DNA from 3 places in the Streptomyces sp. NPDC093261 genome. Region 2 is predicted to be linked to each of the others. Evidence: riboswitches for the same ligand, from Rfam matches in the RefSeq annotation. Region 2 holds a riboswitch; each other region holds the start of a gene.
The links. Region 2 has a riboswitch for S-adenosylmethionine ahead of ACIP94_RS01880 (aminotransferase class V-fold PLP-dependent enzyme). Riboswitches for the same ligand answer to the same signal wherever they lie in the genome.
Positions count from the first base shown of each region.

Region 1: it holds a riboswitch for S-adenosylmethionine, as region 2 does, so the genes downstream of both, ACIP94_RS30145 (LLM class flavin-dependent oxidoreductase) here and ACIP94_RS01880 (aminotransferase class V-fold PLP-dependent enzyme) in region 2, are expected to answer to the same signal.
Region 3: it holds a riboswitch for S-adenosylmethionine, as region 2 does, so the genes downstream of both, thrC (threonine synthase) here and ACIP94_RS01880 (aminotransferase class V-fold PLP-dependent enzyme) in region 2, are expected to answer to the same signal.

Region 1 is NZ_JBIVNO010000018.1:126,076-133,847, forward strand. It holds gene ACIP94_RS30140 (NtaA/DmoA family FMN-dependent monooxygenase) at 1-1,070, opposite strand, end outside; gene ACIP94_RS30145 (LLM class flavin-dependent oxidoreductase) at 1,089-2,288, opposite strand; SAM riboswitch class IV at 2,689-2,798, opposite strand; gene ACIP94_RS30150 (glutathione S-transferase C-terminal domain-containing protein) at 2,887-3,771, opposite strand; gene ACIP94_RS30155 (hypothetical protein) at 3,880-4,002, opposite strand; gene ACIP94_RS30160 (TetR/AcrR family transcriptional regulator) at 4,241-4,807, shown strand; gene ACIP94_RS30165 (hypothetical protein) at 5,140-5,928, shown strand; gene ACIP94_RS30170 (hypothetical protein) at 5,889-6,449, opposite strand; gene ACIP94_RS30175 (GNAT family N-acetyltransferase) at 6,663-7,001, opposite strand; gene ACIP94_RS30180 (pirin family protein) at 7,146-7,772, opposite strand, start outside.
Region 2 is NZ_JBIVNO010000001.1:400,872-408,643, reverse strand. It holds gene ACIP94_RS01895 (Rieske 2Fe-2S domain-containing protein) at 1-881, shown strand, start outside; gene ACIP94_RS01890 (cytochrome bc complex cytochrome b subunit) at 878-2,539, shown strand; gene trpD (anthranilate phosphoribosyltransferase) at 2,674-3,738, shown strand; SAM riboswitch class IV at 3,869-3,985, shown strand; gene ACIP94_RS01880 (aminotransferase class V-fold PLP-dependent enzyme) at 4,197-5,558, shown strand; gene ACIP94_RS01875 (Lrp/AsnC family transcriptional regulator) at 5,613-5,894, opposite strand; gene ACIP94_RS01870 (rhomboid family intramembrane serine protease) at 6,015-6,710, opposite strand; gene ACIP94_RS01865 (hypothetical protein) at 6,867-7,106, shown strand; gene ACIP94_RS01860 (NYN domain-containing protein) at 7,141-7,772, shown strand, end outside.
Region 3 is NZ_JBIVNO010000021.1:106,218-113,989, reverse strand. It holds gene otsB (trehalose-phosphatase) at 1-159, shown strand, start outside; gene ACIP94_RS32100 (trehalose-6-phosphate synthase) at 233-1,660, opposite strand; gene ACIP94_RS32095 (glucosyl-3-phosphoglycerate synthase) at 1,766-2,728, opposite strand; SAM riboswitch class I at 2,878-3,033, shown strand; gene thrC (threonine synthase) at 3,052-4,332, shown strand; gene ACIP94_RS32085 (MoaD/ThiS family protein) at 4,329-4,604, shown strand; gene ACIP94_RS32080 (cold-shock protein) at 5,056-5,259, shown strand; gene groL (chaperonin GroEL) at 5,773-7,395, shown strand; gene ACIP94_RS32070 (NADH:flavin oxidoreductase) at 7,600-7,772, shown strand, end outside.

The DNA of each region.
Region 1 (7,772 bases), on a different contig from region 2:
AGCTCCCGCCACTCCCGCGCGGTGGCCGGCGGATCGCGGTACATCCGCACCTGGGCACGGCCGCGGGCGATGGTGTTCTCGCCGGGCAGGGGGTCGATGTCCGGGAGCGGGCCGTCAGGGTCGTAGGCGGACAGATCGCGGTTCCAGACGAACTCCAGGTGCTTGATCGCGGTGGCCCCGCTGACCTGCGCCCGGCGCACCTCGCGGGCCAGTTCCCCGGCCTCGGCGTCGGTGTCGCCGAGGACGAAGGTCGCGGCGGGCAGGATGAGCAGCTGGTCGGGGCGACGGCCGTACGTGGCCAGGCGGCCCTTGACGTCCGTGTAGAAGGCCTGGCCCGCCTCCAGGGTGGCGTGCCGGCTGAAGATGGCATCGGCGCTCGATGCGGCGAACTCGCGGCCCTCCTCGGAGTCACCCGCCTGGAAGATCACCGGGCGGCCCTGGGGGCTGCGCGGGACGTTGAACCGGCCGTGGATGTCGAAGTGCCGGCCGTGGTGGACGAAGGCTCCGGCCTTCGCGTCACGCAGGAAGACCCCGGTCGCCGGGTCGGCGACGATCTCGCCGCCGTCCCAGGAGTCGAAGAGTTCGTTCGCCGTGGCGAGGAACTCCTTGGCGCGCGAGTAACGCTCCTCCTGCGGCAGAAAGCCGCCGCGGCGGAAGTTCTCCCCGGTGAAGGCGTCCCAGGAGGTGACCACGTTCCAGGCGGCGCGTCCGCCGGAGAGGTGGTCGAGGCTCGCGAACTGGCGGGCGACCTCGTAGGGCTCGTTGAAGGTGGAGTTGATGGTGCCGGTCAGGCCGAGGTGCTCGGTGACCGCGGCCAGTGCGGCGAGCACGGTGAAGGTGTCGGGGCGGCCGACGACGTCCAGGTCGTAGATTTTTCCTTCCTGTTCGCGCAGGCGCAGCCCCTCGGCGAGGAACAGGAAGTCGAACCGGGCCCGCTCGGCGGTCCGCGCGAAGTGCGCGAACGAGCTGAACTCGATATGGCTGCCGGCCTTCGGGTCGCTCCACACGGTGGTGTTGTTGACGCCTGGGAAGTGGGCTGCGAGGTGGATCTGCTTGAGCGGCTTGCTCATGGTGGGTGTCCTTCCGGCTCAGGCGGCGTAGCGGTTGGCGGGGCGGGCGAGCCCCAGCAGCCCGCGCAGGGTGGTGGCGTCGTACGCGGTGCGGAACGCGTCGCGGCGCTGGAGTTCGGGGACGAGACCGCGGGTGATCCGCGGCAGGTCGTGCCCGGCGACGGCGGGACGCAGCCGAAAGCCGGTCAGCCCCGCCGACCGCAACTCCTGGAGGAGGTCGGCGAGTTGGGCGGGTGTGCCGGTGAAGATCCGGGCGTCGCCGGTGTACGGCTCTCCGGCGGCGGCGTCGAGGCGCTCCCGGCGGGCGGCGGCCTCGGCGGGGGTGTCGTCGAGGAAGACGACCAGGTCGCCGAAGAGGTGCAGCGGCGCCTCCGCCCGTCCGGCTGCGGCCTGCTCGGTCCGGACCTCGGCGACGATCGCGCGTGCCTGCGCGGCGTCGTGCGGGGTGACATAGCCGAGGTCGGTGGAGCGGGCGACGAGCCGGAACGGCACGGTCTGGTGGGCGAGCGCGGTCACGAGGGGCTGGCCCTGGGGCGGGCGGGGGGTGATCGAGGGGCCCTTGACGCTGAAGTGGCGGCCCGTGAAGTCGATGTAGTGGAGCTTGTCGCGGTCGATGAACCGGCCGGTGGCCACATCGCGGATCTCCGCGTCGTCCTCCCAGCTGTCCCAGAGCCGGCGCACGACCTCGACATGGTCGGCGGCCTCGTCGAAGAGGTCGGTCACCAGCTCCCGTGCGCCGGGGCTGTCGTAGGCGTCGATACGGGGCAGGGTGCGGCGGCCGAAGTGGGCTGCCTCGTTCGGGCGCGCGCTGATTCGGACCCTCACGCCCGCACGGCCGGTGCTGACGTAGTCGAGGGTGGCGATGGCCTTGGAGATGTGGAACGGCTCCGTGTGGGTGACCACGACGGTCGGCACCAGCCCGATGTGGCGCGTCAGTGGGGCGACACGGGCGGCGATCAGGACGGCGTCGAGGCGCCCGCGGACCTGGTCGGTGCGTTCGTCCGGGTCGAGGAGGTGCGACGACTGGGGGCCGAGCCCGTCCTCGAAGGTCACGAAGTCGAGCAGACCACGCTCGGCCTCGGCGACCAGGCCGGCCCAGTAGCCGGCGGTGAACAGGTCCCGGGGGCGGGCCTCCGGCTCGCGCCAGGAGGCGGGGTGCCAGCCGGTGCCGTCGAGCGCCACGGCGAGGTGCAGGGGCGAAGGAGAGGTTGAGGACACGAGTGGGTGCCTTCCTGGATGTCCGTATCGAGAGCGCCGGCCCCCGCGCGAGCGGGGCACGGCGGGGGCGGGAAGCCGGCTCCAGCGGAGTCGGACGCCCCGGGGCGGCGCGCGCCACCGCACGGCCCGGCGGCAGGGGCCGCCGGGGCTGAGGGGGCGAGGGAGGCGCACGGGACCGGGACGGGAACGTGGGCGCACCGCGGCGATGGTGCGCGTCGGGGAGGGGAAACGCCGTCAGCCGTGACAGCGGGCGGAGCCCGGGGCGGTACAGAGCGCGCTGTTGACGCGCAGAAGATCGACGCAACGGTTCGCGCACAGCAGGACGCAGCCCCGGGGCCGCGAAACGGCTGTCCTCGAAGCTGCGTACATCACTGCCACCGTCACTCTTCCGGCCCGTGGGGCCACGCGCTTACCGAAACGTCATCCGGTCGGGTCGTCACCTGGGGCACCCCACCGCGGAGCGAGGGTTGCCGGTCGGCAAGCCAGGGCTTGTCGCTGACGCTCATGACCTTTCTGACCGTAGGTCAAGACAGGCGCCCGAAGCGCTGTTCACGCACGTCCATCAGGTGATACACGCACGGGAGCGCCGGCCCGCCGGTCAACGGGAGCCCGTCGTCGCGCCGTTGGGGATGTGCGCCGCCCAGTCGAGGATCTGCACGGCCGCGCCCGCGGCCTCCAGTCCGCGGCACTGCGCGTGATGCCGGCGGGCGATCCCGTCGAGGTCGAGGTGCGGACCGAAGGCGGGGTGGGCGGCCAGCCGGCGGGCGTACGCCCACAGGTGCGGATGGCCGGCGACACGCTGCACGGCGGCGGCGTCGAGGTGCCAGCGGTGCACGGTGTCGAGTTGCACCAGTGCGACCCACAACTCCACGTCGGCCACGGTGGGTTGGTCGCCCAGAAGATACTCCTGGCGGGCCAGCCGGCCCTCCGGTGACCTCAGGGCGCACAGCAGTGAGGTGAGCGCGGCGTCCCGGTCCGCGTCATCGGCGTCGGCACGTCCGGCGCGCTGGGCGGCCGCGTCGATGCCCAGCGCACACAGGCGCCGGACCCCCTCGATCTCCGCGTCGGCGCCCTGCGGGTGGAGCACGGGGCGGCCCGCGCCGAAGCGGCGTGCCAGGTCCCGCATGATGTCGGGGGCGTGAGTGCTGACGATCCGGCCCGACCAGTCGTCGCTGAGCACCGGTGCCACGGTTGGTCCGGAGTAGCGATGGGCGCTCGCCTCGTAGAGCGGGCGCAGGGCGGAGTGCTCGCCGCCGGGTCCGTCCGGCACCGCGGGCAGCAGGGTGACGGGGACGATGCCGTCGAGGCCGAGCAGGCTGTGGGTGACGGCGATCCGCAGACAGCGCGGACAGGCCAGGGACAGGTGGAGTCGGTAGCGGCGCGGTACGGCGTAGTGGCCGCTGCGGGCGTCGCGGCCGATCCTGCCCCGGAAGGCGGGGGCGGGATGGGCGGGCGGGAGTGCGGTCAGGGCATGGGCGGACATGTCTCTCCCAGGGGTTCGGTCGCGCGAGGGCGCGGTGGGCGGCGGCCCGGGGCGAGCGGCGCTGCCCGACCAGGGGGCGGGGTGCGGCGCGGGCCCGCCACCGCCGTTTCAGCGCAGGGGGCCGGACGCGCTGCACACACGCAGCAGGTCGATGTGACGGCGGGAGGTCAGAAGGAGGGAACGCCGGCGGGTGCGGTGCACACGGCCGATGACCGGCTCCAGGCGTCCCATGCTTCCCTACCTGTCCACTAGGAAACTCCTACTGGAGTGTCGATCGGGCTCCGGCCCGCGTCAAGAGGGTGGTTCACGGAGTGAGAGCGCCGCCCAGCCGTCCTGGAGATGGTCGGCCACCAGGAAGCGCGACCCACTGCGCGGGCTGCTGCCCCAGACGCCGAAGACCGCCGGGGTGACGGCAGGACCGGTCCGGGAAACCTTGACACCCCCAAAGTGTGACTGATTGAGTACTCACATGCAAAAGGATCGCCCGCGCCAGTTGTCCACCGCCGAGGAACGCCGCGAGACCGTGCTGCGTACCGCGATCGGGGCGTTCGCCGCGCGCGGCTACTTCGGCACCACCACGGCCGAGGTCGCCAAGGCGGCCGGCATCTCCCAGGCGTACGTCTACCGGCTCTTTCCCAACAAGGAGCTGCTGTTCGTCGCCGTGGTCGAGCACTGCTTCGTCCAGGTGCGGGCGAGCCTGGAACAGGCGGCGGCCGAGGCCGGGGGAAGCTCCCCCGAGGTGGTGCTCTCGGCCATGGGGGACTCCTACGCCAAGCTCATCAGCAACAACGACCTCATGCTGATCCAGCTCCACGCACAGGCGGCGGCCGTCTCGGAGCCCGCGGTGCGCGAGGCCGTCCGGCAGGGGTACGCCCGGCTGGTGGAGTACGTCCGCGGCGCGTCCGGCGGCAGCGAACGGCAGATCCAGGACTTCTTCGCCATGGGCATGCTGTGCCACCTGATCGTGTCGATGGGGGCCGACGAGGTGGAGGCTCCCTGGACGCGGACATTGGCGGCGGGGATCACCCACTACTGACGCGGGCCGCGGAGGGGCCGACGGGCGGGGCGCCCCATTCCGTCCGTTCTGCGACACACGAGGAGTGTGTGACTGATCACACGCGAGTCACGACGGTGACGCCTCCCCGGCCCGCCGCCCTGATCGGCCGACGCCCCTCCAGGGCCGGCGTCACCCTGCGGTGAATCCCTCCTTCCTACCCGTCCTCGCACACCGCTGACCAGCCCTTTCCCTCATATGTTCAGGTTGCTTTCAGGCAGGGGCGCCCCTGTGGCAACTCATGCACCAGAAGCCCCAAAACAATGGCAAAGGAGGCTGGGAGAACGGCGCTTGGGCATGTCATGGTGCGAGCCATGACCACAGAGCACGTCCTTGATGACCGGCCGCCCTCCCGCACCGCGCCCCGCCGCATGGCGAACAAGGTGCCGGAGGTGACCGTCTACTTCTGGATCATCAAGGTTCTCACCACAGGCATGGGCGAGACCGCATCCGACTTTCTCGCGCACCTGCTCGGCCCCGTCCCGGCCGTCGGTCTGGGCGGTCTGGCCCTGCTGGTGTCGCTGGCCGCGCAGTTCGCCGTGCGCCGGTATGTGGCCTGGATCTACTGGACCGCGATCGTCATGGTCAGTGTGTTCGGCACGATGGCCGCGGACGTGTTGCACGTGGGCCTCGGCGTCCCCTACACGCTCTCGACGCCTCTCTTCATGGTGGCGCTGGCCGCCGTCTTCGCCCTCTGGTACACGAGCGAGCGGACCCTGTCCATCCACAGCATCGACTCCCGTCGCCGCGAGGCGTTCTACTGGGCGGCGGTCCTGGCCACGTTCGCCCTCGGCACGGCGGCCGGCGACCTGACCGCCACCATCGGCCTCGGCTACCTCGGTTCCGTCGTCCTGTACGCCATCGCGATCTGCGTCCCGGCCGTCGCCCACCGCGGGGGCCTGCTGGGCGCGGTGCCCGCGTTCTGGGCCGCGTATGTCATCACCCGCCCGCTCGGCGCCTCGATCGCCGACTGGATGGCCCTCGGTCACAGCCGTGGCGGTCTGGGCTGGGGCCTGGGCCCGGTCACCCTGTCCTGGACGGCGGCCATCCTCGGTTTCGTGACTTATCTGGCGGTGTCGCGGCGCGACACGGCCGCCGCGTAAGGCGGCACCGCCGGGTCACCGGCAATTCCGGCCCTCGGGGGCTGTCCCGGGTCGTGGTCGCGCGATTCCGGCCCTCGGGGGCTGTCCCGGTCCGTGCTCGCGCGATTCCGGCCCTCGGGGGCTGTTCCCGGCCGCGCCGGGGGCGCGGCGGCGATGCGGGCACCGTGGCGGCCGTGGTACAGCCCGGTGTTCGGTGCCGGGGGCGCCGATCGGCCCGGCCAGCCGGCGCCCCGGGCGCGCGAGGGCCCTGCGGACGGGGGCAGCTCAGGCAGATCCCCCGCGGACCAGGCGCCGACGACTCCGGGGACGGCACGGGCCGCCGTGCAGTCGACCTCGCGCAGCACGCCGTGCGCGACGTCGCTTCTCACAAACGCGGCGTCCAGGCATCCGGGCACTCGGATATCGGCGACGTACCTGCCTTTTCCGGTAAGAAGTCGTTCGTCCTCACGGCTGGTCCATTTCTCCACAGCAACACCTCGATCGTGTCTTTGCGGGAATCGGCGAGCGCGAGTCGAACACACACCGACCGGAGCGTGGAATTCTCACGCATCACTCTTGCCGTTCCCATCACCGTGCGACCGTTTCCCCGGAATGGCGGCTGCGGCGGCTCAGCTGCTTCCACGAAAATCACGGTCGACGCGCGGGACGAGTGGTGAGGGGAGGCTGTGCACTGCGGGCACAAGGGCGTGCGCTGTGTGGACAGGCCGCCCGGCCGGGGCCGGGCGGCGCGGCGGTCAGCCGAGTTCCCGCTCCAGCCAGTCGAGGACCTCGGGCGTCACCGGGTCGGTGATGTCGGAGAACTCCTCGTGCTTCTTCAGGAACTTCGCCACATAGGGGCAGACCGGCACGATGCGCATCCCCAGGGCGCGCACATCGGTGAGCGCCTCCTGGACCAGCCGCCCGGCCAGGCCCTGGCCGGCGAAGGCCTCGTCGACCTCGGTGTGGTAGAAGACGCGCTGCGCGCCCCGATCGCGGTACGCGGTCAGACCGGCGCGCTCGCCGTCGACCAGGATCTCGTAGCGGTTCCTGGCGTCGACCCGCTCGACGAGGGGAGCGGTGGAAGGCTGGCTCATGGGATGCCTTTCGACTGTGTGTCGGTTCGTTCGGCTGTGCGTCAGCGCTTTTGGCTGCGTGTCCGCGCTTTGGTGACCGCGCGTCCGCGCTTTCCACTGCGTGTCCGTGCTTTCGTGACCGCGCGTCCGCGCTTTCGACTGGCGTCAGTCGCGCGGTGGATTCCTGCGCGGCGTAATGATGGCATTCGGGAGGGCAGGTGCGGGAAGCCGGTTGCCCGGATATCCCTCGACGGCGCCGAAGCGGTCGGAGTTGTTCTCCCAGTCCGTGCGCGCCTCGACGATGTCGTCGTGGCCGCGGCCGATGAAATTCCACCACATGACGATCTCCTCCTCGAAGGGAGTTCCGCCGAGCAGCACCGTCCGCGCGGGCTCCGCCGACTCGTTCGTCAGGGTCAGCGCGTCGGTTCCGGGGTGGACGTAGGCCAACTCCGCGGGGCTCAGGCGCATGTCGGCCACCCGGACGTCCCCCTGGTCGACGAGGAGGCCGTGCTCGAAGCCGGAGTCGACGGCGAGCGTGACCGTCGCGTGGGGCTGGAGGACGATCTCGGCGCCGAGCAGCGGGGTGAAGGTTCGCACGGGGGACGACGCTCCGGCCAGGCTGCCGAGGAAGACCCGGATCTCGGCGCCGCCGATCCGCAGGGGCTCGGGCACATAGTGCTGGAAGCCCCGTTCGGTGTCCCGGTGTTCCCCGGGCAGCGCCACCCACAGCTGGACGCCGTGCAGGACCGTGGTGCGCGGGGTGGAGACCTCGGAGTGGCAGATGCCGTGCCC
Region 2 (7,772 bases):
TGCTGTTCACCGTGTCGATGCTGGCCACGCTCGGCTTCATCGCGTCGTACGTCACGATCCCGAACGACAAGGCCATCTACGTCTTCCCGATCGGGCACATCAGCGCGATGAACTTCGCGCTGGGCCTGACGCTGGGCGTGGCGCTGTTCACGATCGGCGCGGGCGCGGTCCACTGGGCCCGCACCCTGATGTCCGACGTCGAGGTCGCCGACGAGCGTCACCCGATCGAGGCGCCGCCGGAGGTCAAGGCGAAGGTCCTCGCCGACTTCCAGGCGGGTGCCAGGGAGTCGCAGCTCGGCCGTCGCTCGCTGATCCGGAACACGATGTTCGGCGCGCTGGCCCTGGTGCCGCTCTCCGGCCTGTTCCTGCTGCGTGACCTCGGCCCGCTGCCCGGCACCAAGCTGCGCCACACTCTGTGGTCCAAGGGCAAGCTCCTCGTCAACATGAACACGAACCAGCCGCTGCGTCCCGCGGACCTGGCGGTCGGCTCGCTCACCTTCGCCAAGCCCGAGGGCCTGGAGGAGACCAACGAGGACTTCCAGAAGCAGATCGCGAAGGCCGCCCTGATGCTCGTCCGGCTCCAGCCGGAGAACATCAAGGACAAGAAGGAACTCTCGTGGTCCCACGAGGGCATCGTGGCCTACTCGAAGATCTGCACCCACGTCGGTTGCCCGATCTCCCTGTACGAGCAGCAGACGCACCATGTCCTCTGCCCGTGCCACCAGTCCACCTTCGACCTCTCCGACGGTGGCCGGGTCATCTTCGGCCCGGCTGGTCACGCCCTGCCGCAGCTGCGCATCGGCGTCAACGCGGACGGCTACCTCGAGGCGCTCAGCGACTTCGAAGAGCCCGTCGGTCCTGCTTTCTGGGAGCGCGGATGAGCACTTCATCGAGCAACACGAGTCGGTCTGCCGCTGACGCGGCGGGCGCTTCGCGCGGAAGGGCACCGGCCGGCGAGCGCGTCGCCGACTGGGCCGACGGCCGCCTGGGGATCTACTCCCTGGCCAAGTCGAACTTGCGCAAGATCTTCCCCGACCACTGGTCGTTCATGTTGGGTGAGGTCTGCCTCTACAGCTTCATCATCATCATCCTCACGGGTGTGTATCTGACGCTGTTCTTCCACCCCTCGATGAACGAGGTGGTGTACCACGGCAGTTACGTGCCCCTGCAGGGCCAGCTGATGAGCGAGGCGTTCAACTCGGCGCTGCACATCAGCTTCGACGTGCGCGGCGGTCTGCTGATCCGGCAGATCCACCACTGGGCGGCGCTGATCTTCCTCGCCGGCATGTTCGTGCACATGATGCGCGTGTTCTTCACGGGCGCGTTCCGCAAGCCGCGTGAGATCAACTGGCTGTTCGGCTTCCTGCTGTTCGTCCTGGGCATGTTCACCGGCTTCACCGGCTACTCGCTTCCGGACGACCTGCTCTCCGGCACCGGTGTCCGCTTCATGGAGGGCGCGATCCTGTCCGTGCCGATCGTCGGCACCTACCTGTCGTTCTTCCTCTTCGGCGGCGAGTTCCCGGGCGGCGACTTCGTGGCCCGCTTCTACTCGATCCACATCCTGCTGCTGCCGGGCATCATGCTCGGTCTCGTGGTCGGCCACCTGATCCTGGTCTTCTACCACAAGCACACGCAGTTCGCGGGTCCCGGAAAGACGAACAACAACGTCGTCGGCATGCCGCTGCTGCCGGTCTACATGGCCAAGGCCGGAGGCTTCTTCTTCCTGGTCTTCGGTGTCATCGCGGCCATCGCGGCGATCGCGCAGATCAACCCGATCTGGGCCATCGGCCCCTACCGCCCGGACCAGGTCTCCACGGGCGCCCAGCCCGACTGGTACATGGGCTTCTCCGAGGGTCTCATCCGTACGATGCCGGGCTGGGAGATCAACGTCTGGGGCCACACGCTCGTCCTGGGCGTGTTCGTCCCGCTGATGATCTTCCCGCTGGTCCTGGTCGCCATCGGTGTCTACCCCTTCATCGAGTCCTGGATCACCGGCGACAAGCGCGAGCACCACATCCTGGACCGCCCGCGGAACGCGCCGACGCGTACGGCCTTCGGTGTCGCGTGGATCTCCTGGTACTTCGTGCTGCTGCTCGCCGGCGGCAACGACATCTGGGCCACGCACTTCCACCTGTCGATCAACGCGATCACCTGGTTCGTCCGCATCGCCTTCTTCGTGGTGCCGGTGCTCGTGTTCGTCGTCACCAAGCGGATCTGCCTCGGCCTCCAGCGCCGCGACCGCGACAAGGTGCTGCACGGCCGTGAGTCGGGCATCATCAAGCGGCTGCCGCACGGTGAGTTCATCGAGGTCCACGAGCCGCTCAGCCAGGAGCAGCTGCACACGCTCACGGCGCACGAGCAGTACAAGCCGGCCGAGATCGGCCCGACGGTCGACGAGAACGGTGTCGAGCGGAAGGTCAGGGGCTCGGAGAAGCTCCGTGCCAGGCTGAGCAACGCCTACTACGGGGAGGACAGCCAGATCCCCAAGCCCACGGTCGAGGAGTACAAGGAGATCACGAGCGGCCACGGCCACCACTGATCGCTGCGCGCGCCACGCCACGGTCGAAGGGCCCCGTCCATGCCGGACGGGGCCCTTTGCCGTGCCCTGGGCTGGATAGGGTGGACCTGTTCGAGAAATGTGTCCCGAGCGGGACACCGACCCAGGAGCGGCTTATGAGCGCTGTGAACCCCGCTGGAGGCGACACCGCGGCGGGCCGTTCCTGGCCCCGGGTGCTGAACGCGCTGCTGGACGGCCACGACCAGAGCGTGGACGACACGGCCTGGGCGATGGACCGCATCATGCGCGGCGAGGCGACGGACGCGCAGATCGCCGCCTTCGTCGTCGCGCTGCGGGCCAAGGGCGAGACGGTCGAGGAGATCACCGGGCTCGTGCGGGCGATGTACGAGCACGCGAATGTGATCGAGGTACCGGGTCCGGCGGTCGACATCGTCGGTACGGGCGGCGACGGCGCGAAGACGGTCAACATCTCCACGATGTCCTCGATCGTGGTGGCCGGCACGGGCGCGAAGGTCGTCAAGCACGGCAACCGGGCCGCGTCCTCCGCGTCCGGCTCCTCGGACGTGCTGGAGAAGCTCGGCATCAATCTGGACCTCACCCCGCGACGGACGGCCGAGGTGGCCGAGGAGGCCGGGATCACGATCTGCTTCGCGGTGAGGTTCCACCCGGCGCTGCGGCATGTGGCCGCGGCGCGTGGGCAGCTCGGGATCCGTACGACGTTCAACGTGCTGGGCCCGCTGACCAACCCGGCCAGGGTGAAGGCACAGGCGGTGGGTGTCGCGGATCCGCGGATGGCGCCGATCGTGGCGGGGGTCCTCGCCGAACGCGGGAACTCCTCCCTGGTCTTCCGTGGCGACGACGGACTGGACGAGCTGACGACGACCTCCACGTCCCGGGTGTGGGTGGTCCGCGACGGCAAGGTCACCGAGGAGTCCTTCGACCCCCGGGACGTCGGCATCGAGCGGGTGCCGGTCGAGGCGTTGCGCGGGGCCGACGCCTCCTACAACGCCGATGTGGCGCGGCGCCTGCTGGACGGCGAGACCGGGCCGGTCAGGGACGCGGTGCTGTTGAACTCGGCGGCGGCCCTGGTGGCCCTGGAGCCGACCGGGGCGCCCCTGGCCGGGCAACTGCGCGCGGGGATGGAGAAGGCGGAGGAGTCGATCGACTCGGGCGCCGCGAAGCGAACGCTGGAACGCTGGGTGGCCGCAAGCCACCGATGAGCCCCAGGGCGAGGGGGAGCGCGGCGCGGCCGGGCTCCCCCTTTCGCATGCCGCCGGGAAACAGGGCGTATGTCCCGGCATCCGGACACGTGTTGCGGCCGGCCGATCATGTCGCGTAGCGTCCTGCCCAGGTCATGAGCGACAGCCATGCGGCCCCGGCCGGCTGTCCGGCAACCCTCCGTCCGTGGCGGGGTGCCCCGGGTGAAGACCAGGTCGTGGGCAGCGAGGTCCACGGCAAGCGCGGACCCCTCGCACGCTTCGCATGAGCGTGGGGCCAGGGGTCCTGGTCGTTCGAGGGAGCCTTCCGTGAGCAAGCGAATGCGCTAGGGCCGCAGAGCCCCGCCTCCGCATCCCCTTTTCACCTTTTTCACCCTTTTCCCGCGCCGTCGACGCGAGCCCGCGCCCTTGCGCGCGCCCTCCGGCGCGGTGATCCCTTCTGCCTTCACGGGAGTGCACCCATGTCCGTCTCCACCCTTGCCGCCGACCCCTACGTTTGCGCCCCGCTGCCCGTTCTGGGCAGGGATGTCAGCGTCCCGCTCGTCACGGGCGGCACCGTCACCTACGCCGCGCTCGACTACGCGGCCAGCGCCCCGGCGCTCCAGCGGGTCTGGGACGACGTGGCGGCGTACGCGCCGTACTACGGCAGCGTCCACCGCGGCGCCGGGTATCTGTCGCAGCTGTCCACCGACCTCTTCGAGAACGCCCGCCGGACCGTCGCAAAGTTCCTCGACTGCCGCGAGGCGGACCAGGTGATCTTCACCCGGTCCACCACCGACTCGCTCAACCTGCTCGCCGCCGCCCTGCCGGCCGACTGCCAGGTCCTCGTCTTCGAGACCGAGCACCACGCCTCGCTGCTGCCCTGGCGGGACGCCCGGGTCACCGTCCTCGACGCCCCGCGCACCCCGCAGGGGGCCGTACGGGCCCTGGAACGCGCCCTCGCGGACCGCGACCCCCACGGACCGGCCCTCGTCTGTGTCACCGGCGCCTCCAACGTCACCGGCGAGCTGTGGCCCGTACGCGAGCTGGCGGCGGCCGCCCATGCGCACGGCGCCCGTATCGTCCTGGACGCCGCCCAGCTGGCCCCGCACCACCCCGTGTCGGTCGCGGACCTCGACGTGGACTGGGTCGCCTTCTCCGGCCACAAGCTCTACGCGCCCTTCGGCTCCGGGGTGCTGGCCGGCCGCGCCGACTGGCTGCGCGCGGCCGAGCCCTACCTCGCGGGCGGCGGCGCCAGCCGCAGGGTCACCCGGCGCACGGACGGGGGAGTGGACGTCGACTGGCACGAGACCGCCGCGCGGCACGAGGCCGGTTCGCCCAATGTGATCGGCGCCTACTCCATCGCCTCGGCCTGCAAGGCCCTCACGGAAGCGGGCTTCGACGCGCTCGTCGCCCGTGAGCGGTACCTCATCCGCAAGGTCAGGGAGGGACTCGCCGAGATCCCGGAGGTCAGGGTGCTCTCCCTCTTCGGCGACGACGCGCCCCGCGTCGGCGTCCTCTCGTTCGTCGTCGAGGGCTGGAACAGCTCCCATTTCGCCGCCGCGCTCTCCGCCGAGTACGGCATCGGCGTCCGCGACGGCCTGTTCTGTGCCCATCCGCTGGTGCGCACCCTGCTGGGCGGCGACCCGGGGACCCAGGGCGAGTGCGGCGCGCCCGAGGCCGCTCCCGGCGAGCGGTCCCTGAACGCCATCCGCGTCAGCTTCGGCGCGGGCACGCCCGACGAGCATGTGGAGCGGTTCGTGCGGGCGGTCGCGGAGCTGGTCCGGCACGGCGCGCGGTGGACGTATCGCACACAGGACGGGCGCTGTGTTCCGGCGGTCTGAGGCCCCCGGCCGGTGGACGTCCGTCGAGCCCGGCGCCTGGTTCCGGCCCGGCGCCTAGTTGTCGAGCCCGATCGCGAACGCCGCCTCCAGGTCGTGCTGGGAGTACGTGCGGAAGGCGACGTGTGTATCCGTGCCCAGCACGCCCGGGATCTTGCTGATCCGGCCCGGGATGACGTCCGCCAGGTCGTCGTGTGCCCGCACCCGGACCATGGCGATGAGGTCGTACGTGCCGGTGACGGAGAAGACCTCGCTGACGGAGTCCAGCGCGGCGATCGACTCGGCGATCTCCGGGATCCGGTCCACGCTGGTCTTGATGAGCACGATCGCAGTGATCACGGCTGGCCTTCTCCCTAGGTGCACGCTCGGACCTGTCACTCTAAGACCTGCTCCACCGCTCACCAACAGACGTGCCCCGGCGGCGCGGGGACCGCGCCGCCGGGGCACGTCCGTGTCCGGTCACCGACGCGGCACCAGCACAGGTCTGCGCACCCAGGCGTAGAGGAAGCCCAGCGCGAACCCCACGACATGGGCCAGGTAGGCGACGCCCGGTCCCTGGGCGGCGCGGTCCGCCGCGATCCACTGGAGGGTCGCCCAGAAGGGCAGCACCACCCAGGCGGGAAAGCGCAGCGGCAGGAAGAAAAGGAACGGAAAGAGACTGGTCACCCTGGCTCCCGGGAACAGAAACAGAAACGCGCCGAGCACCGCGGAGATCGACCCCGAGGCCCCGACCAGGGTCTGTGCCGACTGCGCGTGGGCCGCCGCGTACCCGAGGAGCGCCAGATAGCCGCAGCCCCCGTAGAACAGGGCGAACTCCACATGACCCATCCGCTCCTCCGTCATCGCCCCGAAGACATAGAGGAACAGCATGTTGCCCAGCAGATGCACCCAGCTGCCGTGCACGAACAGCGCCGTCGCGGGGGTGAGTGCGGCCCGTGGCGCCCCGCTGAACAGGTCCGCGGGCACCACCCCCCAGCGGGTGAAATAGGCCCGCTGGGCGGCGAGCAGCGCCTCGCCCCGGCCGTAGGCGGGATTCAGGCCCGAGGCCGGCCCCAGCACAAAGATCAGACAGCACAGGACGATCAGTCCGTACGTCACGGGCGCCGACTGTCCCCGCAACGCCCTCCCGGCCGTCCTGCCCCAGGTGCTGATCATGGGACAGAGCATGGCGTAACCGGACCGATCCGCACAGAGTGCCTCGCCGCGTGATACGAGCAGGCGGCGGTCGCCCACCAGGCCGTAGGGTTACGAGCCACACGCTCCAGGGAAACTGGCGCATCACGGAGACTGGAAGAAGGAAGAGCAGCCACGATGACGGTGCCCCTGCCGACCGAGACGACCCGCTGGCGCTGCACGCTCTGCGGCAACCTCACCCGGTTCGACGTGACCCGCTCGTCGAAGGTGGTCGAGTACGTGCATCTCGATCTGGCCGGGGAACCGACGGTCGAGGAGCGCGACGTGGTCAGTGAGACCATCGAGTCGGTGCGTTGCCGCTGGTGCAACGCCCTGGACCAGGTGGAGCTCGTGGACAGGCCGGGCGCCGGCTCCTGACGGAGGCGGCCCCGCACAGGCATTGGGGTGACGGATGGTGGAGACATCGGGCGGGGAGCCGGTCGACGGCACCGCTGAGGTGCTCGACCGTCCGCTGCCCGACGGAGTGCGCCGTCGGGTCGTGCAGATCGTCTCGGACGGCTTCGGCGGGCTGACCCTGGCCGAACTGCCCGCACAGTTGCGGCAGTACGCCCGGTTCGCCCCGAACCGTCGGGCCAAGTTCGCCGGCAACGCCATGGCCGCGGCCGTGGAGACCGACGCGCTCTTCCGGCAACGGATCGCGGAGAAGCTCAGAGAGGCCCAGCCGGAACTGACCGGCGCCCTCGACTCCGGCTCGCCGCCCCCGGCCGCGGACCCGCTCGACGTGGCGGCCGCGGCCTACGTACTGCGCCCGGCGGGCTGGGTGAAGCTGGTGACCGCCGCGGGCGAGGAGGCCCAGCGGGCGGACGCCGAGCGCGCGGACGAGGAGAACCGGGCCGAGCTGGAACGGCTGCGGGCGGAACTGGGCGCCGCCCGCGAGCAGACCCGCGCCGAGACCGAACGGCTGCGCGGGGAGCTGGAGTCGGCCCGTAAGGAAGCCGAATCGCTTCACCGGAAGCTGCGCGCCGCGCTCAGCGATGTCAAGCGCGGCGAGGCAGCCCTGCGCAAGGTGCGGAGCGAGGTCGA
Region 3 (7,772 bases), on a different contig from region 2:
GACAAACTCCGCTCCGACGGCGTACCCGGCCTGCTCGTGTGCAGCGGCAGCGAGGAGGTCACCGAACTGGCCGAGCGGGCGGACCTCGTGGTCGACGGCCCGGAAGGCGTCGTACGACTGATGTCCGCTCTCGGGGCCCATATGACGGACCGCCCCTGAGGGCCCTCGTCACACCGGTTGCCGGACCGCCCCCGCCGAGGGGCGGTCCTCAGCCGTCCGGTGCGGGCGGTCCTCAGCCCTCCAGCGCGGCGAGCTGATCCAGGAACCAGCGGGCCGGAGGCAGTGCCGTGGCCTGGGCGGACAGTCGCTTGGTGCGCTCGCCGCGTTCCGCCGGACCCATCGACAGCGCCTCGTGCAGCGCCTGTGCCGTGCCCACGATGTCGTACGGGTTCACGGTCACCGCGTCCTCGCCCAGCTCCTCGTACGCCCCCGCCTCCCGTGAGAGCACCAGCGCGCAGCCCTCGTCGGAGACCACCGGGACCTCCTTGGCGACCAGGTTCATGCCGTCCCGGATGGGGTTCACCAGGGCCACGTCCGCCAGCCGGTAGGCGGCGAGCGACCGGGCGAAGTCGTCCTTGACGTGCAGTTCCACCGGGGTCCACCCGGGGGTCCCGAAACGCGAGTTGATCTCCGTCGCCACCCGCTGGACCTCTGCGGTGTAGTCGCGGTAGACGGCCAGGTCCTGCCGGGACGGGTAGGCGAAGGCCACATGGACGACCCGTTCACGCCACTCCGGACGAGACCGCAGCAGTTCCTCGTACGCCAGCAGCCCGCGCACGATGTTCTTCGACAGCTCCGTGCGGTCCACGCGCACGATCGACTTGCGGGGCCGGCCGTCGGGGGCCGTGCCGATCTGCGCCCGCAGGGTCCGCATCCGCTCGTCCACATCCGGCCGGTGCGCCCGCTCGCGCAGGAACTCGGCGTCGGCGCCCAGCCCGTGGACGCCGATGCGTGTGCCCGAGAGGGTGTCCGGGCCGAGGACCGCGCGGCAGCAGTCCGTGAACGCGTCCGCCCATCGCTGGGTGAGGAACGCCGCCCGGTCCGCGCCCAGGATCCCGCCGAGCACCTGAGCGGCGATGTCGTCGGGCAGCAGGCGGAAGTACTCCGGGGGCGCCCACGGCGTGTGAGAGAAGTGGCCGATCCGCAGATCGGGCCGCAGCCCGCGGAGCATCCGGGGGGTCAGGGTGAGGTGGTAGTCCTGGACCAGGACCGCCGCGCCCTCGGCCGCCTCCTCGGCCAGCGCCTCGGCGAAGGCCCGGTTGTATCGCTCGTACGCCGCCCACTGCCGCCGGAACTCCGCGTCGAAGACCGGCTCCAGCGGTGTCTGGTACAGCATGTGGTGCACAAACCACAGGACCGAGTTCGCGATGCCGTTGTACGCGTCGGCGTGCACCCGCGCGTCGATGTCGAGCATCCGTACGCGCTGGCCGCCGGTGTCGGCCGGGTCGAGCCTGCCGCCCGTGCGCCGTACCGCCTCCCGGTCGCTGTCGTTCAGCGCCGAGCAGACCCACACCGCGTCGGTGTCGGGGCCGATCGCCGACAGGCCGGAGACCAGTCCGCCCCCGCCGCGCTTGGCGGTGAGCTGACCTGTCTCGTCCAGCGCGTATGAGACCGGACCGCGGTTGGACGCCACCAGAACGGAAGCCGCATTCGAAGCCATGCCACGAAACCTAGCCCGAGGGGAAAACGCTCAAACGTTCCCTTCGGCCGTCTGCGGAGCCGTATACAACGGGGGCGTCGGGGGCCCGGTCCTCCGGGCCCGGCCTCAGGCCGCCCACCGGTTCGCGTACTCCGCGATCTCCGCCATCGGCGGCCGTTCCGCCGTGTCCACCGAGTACGTCCGTGGCTCGAACCCGCCCTCGACACGTTCGAACTGGGTGAGGGCGGGGCGGACCAGATGGCCGCGGGCCAGCCGCAGCTGCGCGGTGCGGTAGATCGCCGCGGCCATGCGGCCCAGCGCCTGGCCGTCCTGGTGGCGGTGCAGCCGCACCCCGACGTCGACCTGGGCCAGGGCGTCCAGGCCCACCAGATGCAGGGCGTCGACCAGCATCCCCAGCTCCACTCCGTACCCGACCGGGAACGGGAGGCGTTCCAGCAGGGAGCGGCGGGCGGCGTACTCGCCGCCGAGCGGCTGGACGAAACCGGCCAGCTGCGGCCAGTGCATATTGAGCAGCGGCCGCGCCATCAGCTCGGTGACACGGCCGCCCTGGCCCGCCGCCGTGCCGGTCTCACCGGGCAGGGCCAGCGGCCGGTCGTACATCGCCTTCACGAGGTCCACGTCCGGGTCCGTGAGCAGCGGGCCCACGATCCCGGAGACGAAGTCCGAGGAGAACTCCCTCAGGTCGGCGTCGACGAAGCAGATGATGTCCCCGTGGGTGACCAGCAGGGAGCGCCACAGCACCTCCCCCTTGCCGGGCACGGCCGGGACGCGCGGCAGGATGGCGTCGCGGTGCACCACCGTCGCCCCGGCCGCCGCGGCGACCTCGGAGGTGCGGTCGGTGGAGCCCGAGTCGACGACGACGATCTCGTCGACGAGCGGTACCTGCCGCATCAGGTCGTGGCGGATGACGGCGACGATCTCGCCGACCGTCTCCTCCTCGTCGAGCGCGGGCAGCACGACACTGACCGACGAACCCGAGGCGCGTTTGGCGGCCAGGATCTGGTGGAGTGGGCGATCGGTCACGGACCAGGAGCGGGTGCTCAGCCAGCGCTCGACTTCTTCCAGCACAGCCTGCGACTCCTTCCATGGAGTGATCCATCTCGCGGTTCGGACGACTATCTCAAGTGTCCTGGCCTTCGGTTACAGTCTTGAACAACGCCGGTGACCATCGCATGTCGTGGGTCGCCGCCGCTCGTAGCAGTGAAACAACCGCATACAGCTCATCCAGAGGGGCAGAGGGACACGGCCCGATGAAGCCCCGGCAACCCTCCAGCCGGTTCTCGTAGATCAGTGCGATCGTCTTCGCGAGGCTCCCGGCTAGGGAAGGTGCCAAATCCGTCTCACGGCGAGATGCGTCGTGAGGAAGATGAGGAGAAAGGGCCTCGCCTGACATGGCTGTGCAGACAGTTGTAAGCAGCACCGACTCCGTGAACCTCGGACCCGCCGCGGCCCTGTCCTGCCGGGAGTGCGGCCATCGGGTGCCCCTCGGCCCGGTCTTCGCATGCGAGGAGTGTTTCGGCCCGCTGGAGATCGCGTACGACTTCTCGGGCTACGACACCGAGGAACTGCGGAAGCGGATCGAGGCGGGCCCCGCGAACATCTGGCGCTATGCGCCGCTGCTGCCGGTCCCGGCGGACGTCGCCGACAAGCCGAACCTGAACCCCGGCTGGACCAAGCTGGTCAAGGCCGACAACCTGGCGCGCGAGCTGGGCGTGACCGGCGGGTTGTATGTGAAGGACGACTCCGGCAACCCGACCCACTCCTTCAAGGACCGCGTGGTCGCCCAGGCGCTGGAGGCGGCGCGCGTCTTCGGCTTCACCACCCTTTCCTGCTCCTCCACCGGCAACCTGGCGGGGGCTGTGGGCGCCGCGGCGGCCAGGGCCGGCTTCCGCTCCTGCGTCTTCATCCCGCACGACCTGGAGCAGGGCAAGGTCGTCATGGCCGCGATCTACGGCGGCGAGCTGGTCGGCATCGAGGGCAACTACGACGATGTGAACCGCTTCTGCTCGGAGCTGATCGGCGACCCGGCCGGCGAGGGCTGGGGCTTCGTCAACGTCAACCTGCGTCCCTACTACGCGGAGGGGTCCAAGACCCTGGCGTACGAGATCGCCGAGCAGCTGGGCTGGCGGCTGCCGGACCAGATCGTGGTCCCGATCGCCTCCGGATCCCAGCTCACGAAGATCGACAAAGGGCTTCAGGAGCTGATCAAGCTGGAGCTGGTCGAGGACCGGCCGTACCGGATCTTCGGGGCGCAGGCCGAGGGCTGCTCGCCGGTGTCGACCGCGTTCAAGGCGGGCCACGACGTCGTACGGCCGCAGAAGCCGGACACCATCGCCAAGTCGCTGGCGATCGGCAACCCGGCGGACGGCCCCTATGTCCTCGACATCGCGCGCCGCACCGGCGGGGCCGTGGAGGATGTGACGGACGCGCAGATCGTGGACGCCATCAGGCTGCTCGCCCGCACCGAGGGCATCTTCGCGGAGACGGCGGGCGGTGTGACGGTGGGCGTGACCCGCAAGCTGGTCGAGAGCGGTGCGCTCGACCCGACGAAGACGACCGTCGTCCTCAACACCGGCGACGGCCTCAAGACCCTGGACGCGGTGGCGGGCACCGGCCTCACCGCGACGATCCGTCCGACCCTGGACTCCTTCCGAGAGGCTGGCCTCGCATGAGCGTGACCGTTCGCATCCCCACCATCCTGCGCACCTACACCGGAGGCCGGGCCGAGGTCGCGGCCGAGGGCGGGACCCTCGCCGAGGTCATCGCCGACCTGGAGAAGAACCACACCGGCATCGCCGCCCGTGTCCTGGACGACCAGGGCAAGCTGCGCCGCTTCGTCAACGTGTACGTCAACGACGACGACGTCCGCTTCGAGCAGGGCCTCGAGACGGCGACCCCGGACGGCGCGGGCGTCTCCATCATCCCGGCGGTGGCGGGAGGCTGACGGCAGGTCATCCCCACGCGATCGTTACCCTCGGTAGGGCCGAACACCGAGAGTTCATCGAATTGCCCCCTCCGCGAGAGAAGCGGAGGGGGCAATTCTGCATGGTTGAGCGCGGTACAGTTGGGGAACCCGCTCCCGGTTTCCCGGTCGCACAACCGGAGTCCCTGCCGCCCGCCCGACAAGAAGCAGCCAAAGTGGGCAGGGGTTTTGCGCCATCCATTCCTTTTGTCGGGCCCGACTTGCCCTGAATTCGGGTGAATTCTTCGTACATTCCCGACCGGTCATGCCCGGAATTCTCGTCCGATTGACCTGTTGCACAGGGCAGTTGGACAGATACATTCAGCCGCGGTCGACGCGTTCCGGCGCACGCCCCCAACCGTTGGGGGGTGAGGTCTGACCCGGATCCGCGAAGTGTGGATCTGTGCAAGGGCCAGTAATAGGGGAGTTAGGCATGGCTCAGGGCACCGTCAAGTGGTTCAACGCGGAGAAGGGGTACGGCTTCATCGCGGTCGACGGTGGTGCGGATGTATTCGTCCACTACAGCGCGATTCAGATGGACGGCTACCGCACCCTGGAAGAGGGTCAGCGGGTCGAGTTCGAGATCTCGCAGGGTCAGAAGGGGCCGCAGGCGGACATGGTCCGTCTGGCCGGCTGAGATTGCGCGCCGACGACTGAACTGTTCGACGTGTCGAGGGGCTCGTATCCCGTAGGGGTGCGAGCCCCTCGGTCTGTCCGGGGCCGGTGGGACGGGTGCGGCGGGGCGTGTGGGGAGCGCGGGGCGCTGGGGGCGCTGGGGGTGCGCGGGGCGCTGGGGGCGCGCGGGCGAGGGTGTGTGTGCGCCGCCCGGCGGGCTCGCTTCGGGGGTGCGCGCCGTGTCCATCCGTCACCCGGCGCCACCCCCGACGGGCGCGCTTCGGGGGTGCGCCCGGTGTCCATCCCCCACCCGCCGCCACCCCCGACGGGCCCGCTTTGCGGGCAGCGCCTTGCACTCGACCGGGGCGAGTGCTAATCATTGGCGTTAGCACTCTGAAGGTGAGAGTGACAAAGAAGGACCGGGTCGGTGAGGCCGCGGGCCGGGTGGGGCAAGGAACCTCCGGCCGGGGCCGTCCGTCGCGGGCGCGGGCGCGGTCCGAAGTAATCACCCCCAGTCCTGGGAGGACCACTTCACATGGCCAAGATCATCGCGTTCGACGAGGAGGCACGGCGCGGCCTCGAGCGCGGCATGAACCAGCTCGCGGACGCCGTCAAGGTGACCCTCGGCCCCAAGGGCCGCAACGTCGTCCTCGAGAAGAAGTGGGGCGCCCCCACGATCACCAACGACGGCGTCTCCATCGCCAAGGAGATCGAGCTCGAGGACCCGTACGAGAAGATCGGCGCCGAGCTGGTCAAGGAAGTCGCCAAGAAGACGGACGACGTCGCCGGTGACGGTACGACCACGGCGACCGTGCTCGCCCAGGCGCTGGTCCGCGAGGGCCTGCGCAACGTGGCCGCGGGTGCCAACCCCATGGCTCTGAAGCGCGGTATCGAGAAGGCCGTCGAGGCCGTCTCCGCCGCCCTGCTGGAGCAGGCGAAGGACGTCGAGACCAAGGAGCAGATCGCCTCCACGGCCTCCATCTCCGCCGCCGACACCCAGATCGGCGAGCTGATCGCCGAGGCCATGGACAAGGTCGGCAAGGAAGGCGTCATCACCGTCGAGGAGTCGCAGACCTTCGGTCTGGAGCTCGAGCTCACCGAGGGCATGCGCTTCGACAAGGGCTACATCTCGGCGTACTTCGCCACCGACATGGAGCGTATGGAGGCCGTCCTCGACGACCCGTACATCCTGATCGCCAACTCCAAGATCTCCTCGGTCAAGGACCTGCTCCCGCTGCTGGAGAAGGTCATGCAGTCGGGCAAGCCGCTGCTGATCATCGCCGAGGACGTCGAGGGCGAAGCGCTCTCGACCCTGGTCGTCAACAAGATCCGCGGCACCTTCAAGTCCGTCGCCGTCAAGGCCCCGGGCTTCGGCGACCGCCGCAAGGCCATGCTCGGCGACATCGCCATCCTCACGGGCGGCGAGGTCATCTCCGAGGAGGTCGGCCTCAAGCTGGAGAACGCGACCCTGGACCTCCTGGGCCGCGCCCGCAAGGTCGTCATCACCAAGGACGAGACCACGATCGTCGACGGCGCCGGCTCCCCGGAGCAGGTGCAGGGCCGCGTGAACCAGATCCGCGCGGAGATCGAGAACAGCGACTCCGACTACGACCGCGAGAAGCTCCAGGAGCGTCTGGCGAAGCTGGCCGGCGGCGTGGCCGTCATCAAGGCCGGTGCCGCCACCGAGGTCGAGCTCAAGGAGCGCAAGCACCGCATCGAGGACGCCGTCCGCAACGCGAAGGCGGCCGTCGAGGAGGGCATCGTCGCCGGTGGTGGCGTGGCCCTGCTCCAGGCCTCCCAGGTCTTCGAGAAGCTGGAGCTGGACGGTGACGAGGCCACCGGTGCCGCCGCCGTCAAGCTGGCGCTCGAGGCCCCGCTGAAGCAGATCGCCGTCAACGCCGGCCTCGAGGGCGGCGTCGTGGTGGAGAAGGTGCGCAACCTGACCCCGGGTCACGGCCTGAACGCCGCGACCGGCGAGTACGTCGACCTGGTCAAGGAAGGCATCATCGACCCGGCGAAGGTGACCCGTTCCGCCCTGCAGAACGCCGCCTCCATCGCCGCGCTGTTCCTCACCACCGAGGCCGTCATCGCCGACAAGCCGGAGAAGGCCGCCGCGCCCGCCGGCGGCGGCATGCCGGGCGGTGACATGGACTTCTGATCGGCCCCGGTCGATCACCGTCCTGACCGAGGGCGGCACCCCCTGTTCCCCAGGGGGTGCCGCCCTCGGGCGTGCCCGGGGTCACGTGGTGTTGCGCCCGGGGTGCGGAATACGGGGTGGGCATGGGTGGTTGTTTTATGGGCTGCAACAATGCGCATGCACATACCATCCGGTCAGCAGAGTCCACCCACGAGGAGTCCCCACGTGACCGTCACCCCGCCCCCCGCCTCCCGCGCGGCCCGGCTTCTGTCCCGGCCGATCGACCTCAACGGCCTCACGGTTCCGAACCGGATCGCGATGGCCCCGATGACCCGCATGTTCTCCCCGGGCGGCATCCCCGGTGAGGACGTGGTGGCGTACTACTCCCGCCGGGCGGC